2 regions of the Streptomyces sp. NPDC088817 genome follow, and region 2 is predicted to be linked to the other one. Evidence: riboswitches for the same ligand, from Rfam matches in the RefSeq annotation. Region 2 holds a riboswitch; the other holds the start of a gene.
What was found. A riboswitch is a leader RNA that binds a small molecule or an ion and turns the genes downstream of it on or off. The one in region 2 is predicted to bind cyclic di-AMP.
Positions count from the first base shown of each region.

Region 1 (4,383 bases), on a different contig from region 2:
TTCGCCGGCTTCGAGACCACCGTCAACCTCATCGGCAACGGCACCTTCGCCCTGCTCACCCACCCCGAGCAGCGGGACCGGCTCCAGCGGTCCCTCGCCGAGGGGGACGGCGGTCCGCTGGAGACGGGGCTGGAGGAACTCCTGCGCTACGACGGACCGGTGGAAATGGCCACCTGGCGCTACGCCACCGAGCCGCTCACCCTCGGCGGGCAGGACATCGCCCCCGGCGACCCGGTCCTCGTCGTCCTCGCCGCCGCCGACCGGGACCCGGAGAGGTTCGACGACCCCGACGTCCTCGATCTCGGGCGACGTGACAATCAACACCTCGGCTACGGACACGGCATCCACTACTGCCTCGGCGCGCCGCTTGCCCGGCTGGAGGGCCAGACCGCGCTCGCCACCCTCCTCACCCGGCTTCCCGATCTCCAACTGGACGCGGATCCAGCCGACTTGCGCTGGCGGGGTGGGCTCATCATGCGCGGACTGCGGACGCTTCCGGTGCGGTTCACCCCCGGTCGGTAAGTCGGAGGGAAGCCGGACAAGGCCGGAAAAGGCGCCTGCCGCCGCATCACCCCTACCCACTGACGGCCCCGAAGATGACACAGTCTCAGCTGTGTGATCTTCACGTGATCTGTGCGGCATGAACTTGTAACAAGAGAGCGTCAGCGGCTACTTTCACCCATCAGCGTGGCGCCGAGTCGCGGCCGTCACGCGGGTCAGCGTTGTCGCACGAAAGGTCTCCGTATGCTCTCCGGGAACGGTCGTCACCGTCGGCCCCGTCAGGCTCCGGCCCTCCTCGTCGCCGCTGGAGTGACCGGATCCGCCATCGCCATCCCGCTGATGGCCGCCGGCGCCGCCAGTGCGGCCGACGGCAACACCTGGGACAAGGTGGCCAAGTGCGAGAGCGGCGGCGCCTGGAGCTCCAACGCCGGCAACGGCTACTACGGCGGCCTGCAGATGACGCAGGACGACTGGGAGAAGCACGGCGGCCTCGACTACGCGCTGAGCGCCGACCAGGCGAGCCGGTCCCAGCAGATAGCCGTGGCCGAGAAGGTGCTCGCCGACAAGGGCCCCGGCGCCTGGCCGACGTGCGGTCTGGTCTCCGGTCTCGGCGAGAAGTCCGAGGCGGCGAAGGTCGACACCGGCGTGGGTGACACGTCCGGATCCTCCAACTCCTCCGGAAAGTCCCTCACGGACGAACTCGGTCTGTCGAACTCGTCACAGACGCCGGCCGACTCCTCCGGCTCGGCCGGCTCGTCGGACACCGACCCCGGTTCGGCCGACTCCTCCGACTCCCCGAGCGCGTCCCCCGACACGTCCTCGCCCTCGCCGTCCGCGCCCGGCAAGAAGACCGGGCCGGGCAAGTCCGACACATCCCCCGATGTCGCCGCGAGCGGGTCCCAGTCGCCCGCCACCTCGCCCTCGGTCGCGCCGGACTCGGGCGACACGGACAAGTCCTGGCAGGTCGGCGGCAGTTCGGCCCTGGTCGACACCGGGGCGCTGGGCGGCGGACGGCACCGCGGCGGCAGTGCCGTCGAGAACCTGGTCGACAACCACACGGCCGCCTCCGCCGGCCGTCACGCCGCACGCACCGCCGACTCCTACACCGTTCGCGCCGGCGACTCCCTCGAGTCCATCGCCGACTCCCTTGGCGTGCCCGGCGGATGGGACGCGCTGTACGCCGCGAACAAGGGCGCGATCGGGTCCGACCCGAACCACGTCTCCGCCGGTCAGACCCTGAATGTCCCTACCGAAACGCCCCAAAAGTAGCGGGAGTTCGCGTCACGCTTCGCCCTGAATGTCCCTTTCGGGGAAAGTGTGGGATGAGTCTCAGAAGCCCTGATCGTCTTTGGAATTCGGCGGAGCGCGTGCCTACGGTCGTGACCGCTCGTCACCACGAGCCCCGGCTGCCGCAACGCCGAATCCTGCCAGCGGCCGCACGGGAACAGTCGTCGCGTCAAGCGCCGTGGGCAGGAGCGGGGGACCCAAGGTAGGCGCCGCGCCGGGCAGTTGGCCGGAGCGGCTAGGGGTGGAGCCGCGCCTCGTGTACGAGGCGCGGCCGGGCAACTCAACCGGCCCGAACCCGACAGCTCACCTCGCAGGCGTCGGTGAGGGGATCCTTCCATGCTGTTCTCCAGCAAGGGCAAGCACCGCCGTACGTCCAAGGCCACCCGTGTCGTCGCGCTCGCCGGTGTCGCCGGCGCCGCGGTCGCCGCCCCGCTGATGGCGGTCGGCGACGCCTCCGCAGCCACCGCCTCCCAGTGGGACGCGGTCGCGCAGTGCGAGTCCGGTGGCAACTGGTCCATCAACACGGGCAACGGCTTCTACGGCGGCCTCCAGTTCACCAGCTCCACCTGGGCCGGCTACGGCGGCACCGCCTACGCGTCGCGCGCCGACCTGGCCTCCAAGTCGGAGCAGATAGCCGTCGCCGAGAAGGTCCTCGCGGGCCAGGGCAAGGGCGCCTGGCCGGTCTGCGGCAAGGGCCTGTCCGGCGCCGCCTACACCGGCAGCGCCCCCGCGTCGTCCTCCTCCTCGTCCTCCCCGTCCTCGGCGGCCTCGTCGTCGGGTGGCGACTCCGCCAAGAGCACCACCACCCGCTCGACCGAGCGGCAGGCCGCCAACCGCTCCGCGACGCGTCCGGCCCCGAGCGGGACCGTCACCACGCCGACCGGCAAGAAGGTCGAGAAGGGCGACGGCGAGTACAAGGTGGTCTCCGGCGACACCCTCAGCTCCATCGCCGCCCGTCACGGCGTCCAGGGCGGCTGGCAGAAGCTGTTCGAGCTGAACAAGGACATCGTCGACAACGCCGACCTCATCTACCCGGGCCAGCAGCTCCACCTGAAGTAACGGCCCGTCCCCGCCCTCCACGGGCACCCCGCCCCGGCGCGTTCCCCCCTACGTGCCGGGGCGGGGCTTTTTTCGTCTCCCGCACGCCGGCCTGTTCCCGAAGATTCCCCTCCCCTTTGTTCCGAGCGGGAACAATGGGTACCGTCACCCTGTCCACGAGGCGGTCGGTCGGCCGGTCGCCGCCCCGGGACGGTTAGGCTCTAGTCGCAAGGCTCACGCCCCGCACTTTCAGCGTCACATCCCAGAAGGAGATGCTCGTGCCGTCCATCGACGTCGTCGTAGCCCGGGAAATCCTGGACTCCCGAGGCAACCCCACGGTCGAGGTCGAGGTCGGCCTCGACGACGGCAGCACCGGTCGTGCCGCCGTCCCCTCCGGCGCCTCCACCGGTGCCTTCGAGGCCGTCGAGCTCCGTGACGGCGACCCCAACCGCTACCAGGGCAAGGGCGTCGAGAAGGCCGTCCTCGCCGTGATCGAGCAGATCGGCCCGGAGCTCGTCGGCTACGACGCCACCGAGCAGCGTCTGATCGACCAGGCCATGTTCGACCTGGACGCCACCGACAACAAGGGCTCGCTCGGCGCCAACGCCATCCTCGGCGTCTCCCTCGCCGTCGCCCACGCCGCCTCCGAGGCCTCGGACCTCCCCCTCTTCCGCTACCTGGGCGGTCCGAACGCGCACCTGCTTCCGGTGCCGATGATGAACATCCTGAACGGCGGCTCGCACGCCGACTCCAACGTGGACATCCAGGAGTTCATGATCGCCCCGATCGGCGCGGAGTCCTTCTCCGAGGCCCTGCGCTGGGGCACCGAGGTCTACCACACCCTGAAGAAGGTCCTGAAGAGCAAGGGCCTGTCCACCGGCCTCGGCGACGAGGGCGGCTTCGCCCCGAACCTCGGCTCCAACCGCGAGGCCCTCGACCTCATCCTCGAAGCGATCAAGGAAGCCGGCTACGCGCCCGGCGAGCAGATCGCCCTCGCGCTCGACGTCGCCGCCTCCGAGTTCTACAAGGACGGCAAGTACCTCTTCGAGGGCAAGGACCGCTCCGCGGCGGAGATGACCGAGTACTACGAGGAGCTGGTGGCCGCCTACCCGCTCGTCTCCATCGAGGACCCGCTGTTCGAGGACGACTGGGCCGGCTGGAAGGTCATCACCGACAAGCTCGGCGACAAGGTCCAGCTCGTCGGCGACGACCTGTTCGTCACCAACCCCGAGCGCCTCGCCCGCGGCATCGAGGAGGGCGCCGCCAACGCGCTGCTCGTGAAGGTGAACCAGATCGGTTCGCTCACGGAGACCCTGGACGCCGTCGAGCTGGCCCAGCGCAACGGCTTCAAGTGCATGATGTCCCACCGCTCCGGTGAGACCGAGGACGTCACCATCGCCGACCTGGCCGTCGCCACCAACTGCGGCCAGATCAAGACCGGCGCCCCGGCCCGCTCCGAGCGCGTCGCCAAGTACAACCAGCTGCTGCGCATCGAGGAGATCCTCGACGACGCCGCGGTGTACGCGGGCCGCTCGGCCTTCCCGCGGTTCCGCTCCG
Region 1 is NZ_JBIVJN010000002.1:80,206-84,588, reverse strand. Features, by position in the region: gene ACIP4X_RS04005 (cytochrome P450) at 1-522, shown strand, start outside; gene ACIP4X_RS04000 (transglycosylase family protein) at 745-1,770, shown strand; cyclic di-AMP (ydaO/yuaA leader) riboswitch at 1,953-2,120, shown strand; gene ACIP4X_RS03995 (transglycosylase family protein) at 2,125-2,847, shown strand; gene eno (phosphopyruvate hydratase) at 3,099-4,383, shown strand, end outside.
Region 1: linked by a shared signal. The riboswitch ahead of ACIP4X_RS03995 (transglycosylase family protein) and the one ahead of ACIP4X_RS13820 (C40 family peptidase) in region 2 are both predicted to bind cyclic di-AMP.

Region 2 (4,383 bases):
GCCGGGCGTCAGGCCTCGCCGTGGGCTGCTTCCGTCCTCCTTCCGTGCCCGACGGCATCTCTCGGCTGAGGCTGACCGCCCGCGCGGACCTCTCCGGGGCGCAGATCGAACGCGCTGTACGGGTGATCGGTGGGACGCGGCCATGAGTCGGCGTGACACGGCCGCGCGTCACCGTGGGCGGATGTGACCGGATGGTGCGTCAGACGAGGTGAGCCGCGGCCGTGAAGCGGGCCCAGCTCGCGGGGGAGAAGAGCAGCGCCGGGCCGGCCGGGGCCTTGGAGTCGCGCACGGCGAGCAGTCCGGACCACGGTCCCGCGGCGGGCCGGGCCGTCTCGACGCAGTTGTTGGCTCCCGTGCTCCAGCTGCTGCGCAGCCAGCGCACGTTGTGCAGATCGGTGCTGGAAGATACGTGCCGAGGCAGAGCGGACATGGTGCCTCCTCAGGCGGTACGCGGTGGTGCGCCGTCAGTGTCCTGGCGTATCCCGGCGATGAAGTCCAACGAGTCCTCGGGCGAGAGGGCGTGGATCCGCAGGGTGTCGAAGGCCTCCGTGTAGGCCTCTAGGTCTTCTTTCCGCTCGAGATGGAAGCTACTCGTCAGGTGGTCGAGAACCACCACGTTCAGATCAGAGGTGTTCGAAAACGAGAAGATTACGAAAGGCCCGGTGACGCCGATGTGCGCGCCGGCGGCGAACGGCAGCACCTGGAGCCGTACCTGGGGCAGCCGGGCCGCCTCCGTCAGCCGCTCCAGCTGCCGCCGCATGATCTCGGGGCCGCCCACCTCGCGGCGCAGCACCGCCTCGTCCAGCACCGCGTCCAGCTCCAGCGGCGGTCGCGCCCGCAGCACGTCCTGGCGGGCCAGCCGCACCTCCACCAGCGCGTCCAGCCGGTCCTCGTCGAGCCCGTCCACGGCGGCCCGGGTGACCGCGCGGGCGTACTCGGGCGTCTGCAGCAGCCCGGGGACGACCGAGGTCTCCAGGGTGCGCATCCCGCTCGCCTGCGACTCCAGGCTGATGAAGTCCCGGTAGGTCGGCGGCAGCACGCCGCGGTAGGCGTGCCACCAGTGGTGCCGGCCGTCGCCGTCGTCCAGTCCCGCGAGGACCAGGAGCAGCTCGCGGAGCTGGGAGTCGTGGACCGCGTAGGCGTCCAGGAGCGAGCGCACATCGGCCGGTTTCACCCCACTGGTGCCGGTTTCGATGCGGCTGACCTTCGACTGGTGCCAGCCGACCAGGCGGGCCGCCTCACCGCTGGTGAGGCCCGCGCCGGTGCGCAGCGCGCGCAGTTCGGCGCCCAGCTTCCGGCGGCGCACCGCGGGACCGTGTTGCATGGATGACTCCCTCGCTCCCTCTGAACGCTCCACGCGACCCGCTTCACATACGGTCTTCCGTCGCAGAGTTCACCGCATCGAGCGACAGATATATGCATATCCCGGTGGATCGCCACCGAGAGCGGAGCACTGATGGCAGTCTGACGGCGAAGCACCAGTGCGGGACCGTACTCGAACCATCCGCTCAGTGTCGGACTCCGGCCCCGTGGGAAAGGGACGACGTCGCCATGGCAGACCATCTGGAAGCATCCGTCACTCTGCCGAGCGATCCCGCCTCGGTCTGCGTGGCCCGCGCCTATGTGGCCGGCACGCTCGCGGAGTGGGGCCTTCCGCCGGCCACGGACACCGCCGAGACGGTGCGGCTCATCGTCTCGGAACTCACCACCAACGCCGTACAGCACACTCTGGGGCAGTCACCCACCTTCACGGTGGACCTCGTCCTCGTGCGTGACGAACGGCTGTGCATCGGGGTCACCGACAGCCACCCCCGGTTCCCGAAACGACTGCCGGCCGCCGTCCAGCAGGACAACGGCCGGGGCATGGTGATCATCCGGTGGCTCACCGCCGAGTGCGGCGGCAGTCTGACCGTGCGGCCGACCCGGGAGGGCGGCAAGACGGTCTGCATCGAACTTCCGTGGACGGCTCCCGCCCGACCCGTGACGGCCGCGGGCCAGGAACCGTAGGAAGGTGCGGTGACGACGCCGCGGCGCCGCCACCGCCCCGCACGGCGGCCGGGTCAGCTGATCCGGCCGTACCAGACGCTCTTCGTCCAGATCTTCTGCAGCTTCACCACGTCCCCGGTCTTCGGGGCGTGCCAGATCTTGCCCGAGCCGGCGTAGATGCCGACGTGGTACACGTACGAGCCCGAGTGGAAGAACACCAGGTCCCCGGCCCGGCGGCTGCCCGCCGAGATGTGCCGGCTCCTGTTGTACTGCTGCTCGGCCGTGCGGGGCAGACTCTTGCCCGCCCTCTTGAACGAGTACAGCGTGAGGCCGGAGCAGTCGAACCTCCGCGGCCCCGTGGCACCCCACTGGTAGGGCGCCCCCTTCTTGGACGCGGCGATCTGCAGCGCCTTGGTCCCCATCGTCACGGCCGAGGCCTCGGAGGCCACGCCCGGCACCACGATCGAGCCGCCCACGGCGGCCAGGGTCAGTGCCGAGGCCGTGCCGGCCCGGGCCATCAGCGACGGGACACGATTGAGCGCAGTCATGCGCAACCCTTCGTCAGCCGCCTGTGAAGGATGACCTGTCGGATTCGGGCTGGCGAAGTTGCCCGGCCGCGTTGCCGCGGCTTCACCCCAAGGGCTGCTCGGGCCGGCCATGGTGTGACCGTTCCGGCGACCCGTCGTGCTTGGGTCCTCCACTCCTGCCGATCCACTCCTGTCGACCGGTCATCCGGGCGGCGGCAGGACTCGGCGTCCGCCCGGACCGCCCCGCCGTTGTGGCGGGGGCTTGTCGTCAGACAGGGATCTTCACCCACGGATGTCCGAAAATCCCAATGGAAGCGAGTGTTTGTGTTGTTACTCACCACGCGCCCGTTCGGGTGGACACCCTCGCGATCGAACGGATGCCCCCTCACCCGACGACCCCCGGACCAGCACCGGAAGGCCTTGTTCCGCCGTTCGGGGAGGCGTGTTGCGCAACTGTGGCGGTCCCGGAAGGGGAGCTGAACCTACACCGAAAGGCGGGCGGTCATTCGGGGACATTCCGTGCCGCGTGTCGTGGCGCGCCGCCTTCTGCGCCCGCCGCGCCCCTGGTGGTGGATGACGTCAACTTCCGCAGTTTGGCGGCGTGGTGAGGCGGATGGTGCGCGGCTCGCCGTCCGGCGCCGGCGGCGCGCAGGGCAGGGTGGGTGTCGCCTCCGGTTCGGTCCGGTGCGGAGCGCGTGAGTCGGCAATTGGGGACGATCCGGTCAACCACCCCATAATTCATGACTTCTGGCGCTTACGGTGCCGGGTGTCGCTCCAGGCCGCCCGTGCCTGCCGCGCGGGCCGGCCGCCGGGCTCCGCTCAGCGGGACACGCCGCGCCGCTTATCGGATTGGCAAAGAAGGTCAACGACCCCTGTTCTCAGGGACCTCACAGCCGCAAAGATCCCCGTACCCAATTCGCAACGACGTACGGGGAGGTCCCCCTTGAGGGACATGAGACCCAGGAACCGGGTGCTGGCGCTCGGTTCGGCCGGTGCGCTGGTCACGGCGACCCTGATAGCCGGCGCGGTGGCGACGCCCGCGGCGGGCGCGAACAACGGCCAGGGCCAGGACCGCGAGTCCCGCGGCGCGGCGATCGCCGCCGAGCGTGCCGCGAAGGCCGGCATCGACTGGCAGGACTGCCCCGCCGACTGGGGGCTGGCCAAGCCCATCCAGTGCGGTTACGTCTCGGTGCCGATCGACTACGCCGACCCCTACGGCAAGCAGATCAAGCTGGCCGTCGACCGCATCGGCAACACCGGCTCCAAGGAGGAGCGCCAGGGCGCCCTCGTCTACAACCCGGGTGGCCCCGGCGGTTCGGGCCTGCGCTTCCCGACCCGGGTCACCAACAAGAACGCCATCTGGGCCAACGTGGCGAAGGCCTACGACTTCGTCGGCTTCGACCCGCGCGGTGTCGGCCACTCGGCGCCTATCTCCTGCGCGGACCCGCAGAAGTTCGCCGAGGGCTCCAAGCTCGACCCGGTGCCGGACTCCGAGGCCGACAAGAGCATCCAGCGCAAGCTGGCCCGCGAGTACGCGCAGGGCTGCCTCCAGCGCACCGGCCGCGGCATGCTCCAGCAGATGACCACGCCGAACACCGTCCGCGACCTGGACGTCATCCGCGCCGCGCTCGGCGAGCAGAAGCTCAACTTCCTCGGCGTCTCCTACGGCACCTACCTCGGCGCCGTCTACGGCACGATGTTCCCGGGCCACGTGCGCCGGATGGTCGTCGACAGCGTCGTCAACCCGGCCCGCGAGAACGTCTGGTACCAGGCCAACCTGAACCAGGACGTCGCCTTCGAGGGCCGCTGGAAGGACTGGCAGGACTGGGTCGCCGCGAACGACGCCACCTACCACCTGGGCGCCACCCGC
Region 2 is NZ_JBIVJN010000006.1:271,095-275,477, reverse strand. Features, by position in the region: gene ACIP4X_RS13840 (8-amino-7-oxononanoate synthase) at 1-146, shown strand, start outside; gene ACIP4X_RS13835 (DUF397 domain-containing protein) at 200-430, opposite strand; gene ACIP4X_RS13830 (helix-turn-helix transcriptional regulator) at 440-1,324, opposite strand; gene ACIP4X_RS13825 (ATP-binding protein) at 1,552-2,007, shown strand; gene ACIP4X_RS13820 (C40 family peptidase) at 2,061-2,534, opposite strand; cyclic di-AMP (ydaO/yuaA leader) riboswitch at 2,538-2,751, opposite strand; gene ACIP4X_RS13815 (alpha/beta fold hydrolase) at 3,466-4,383, shown strand, end outside.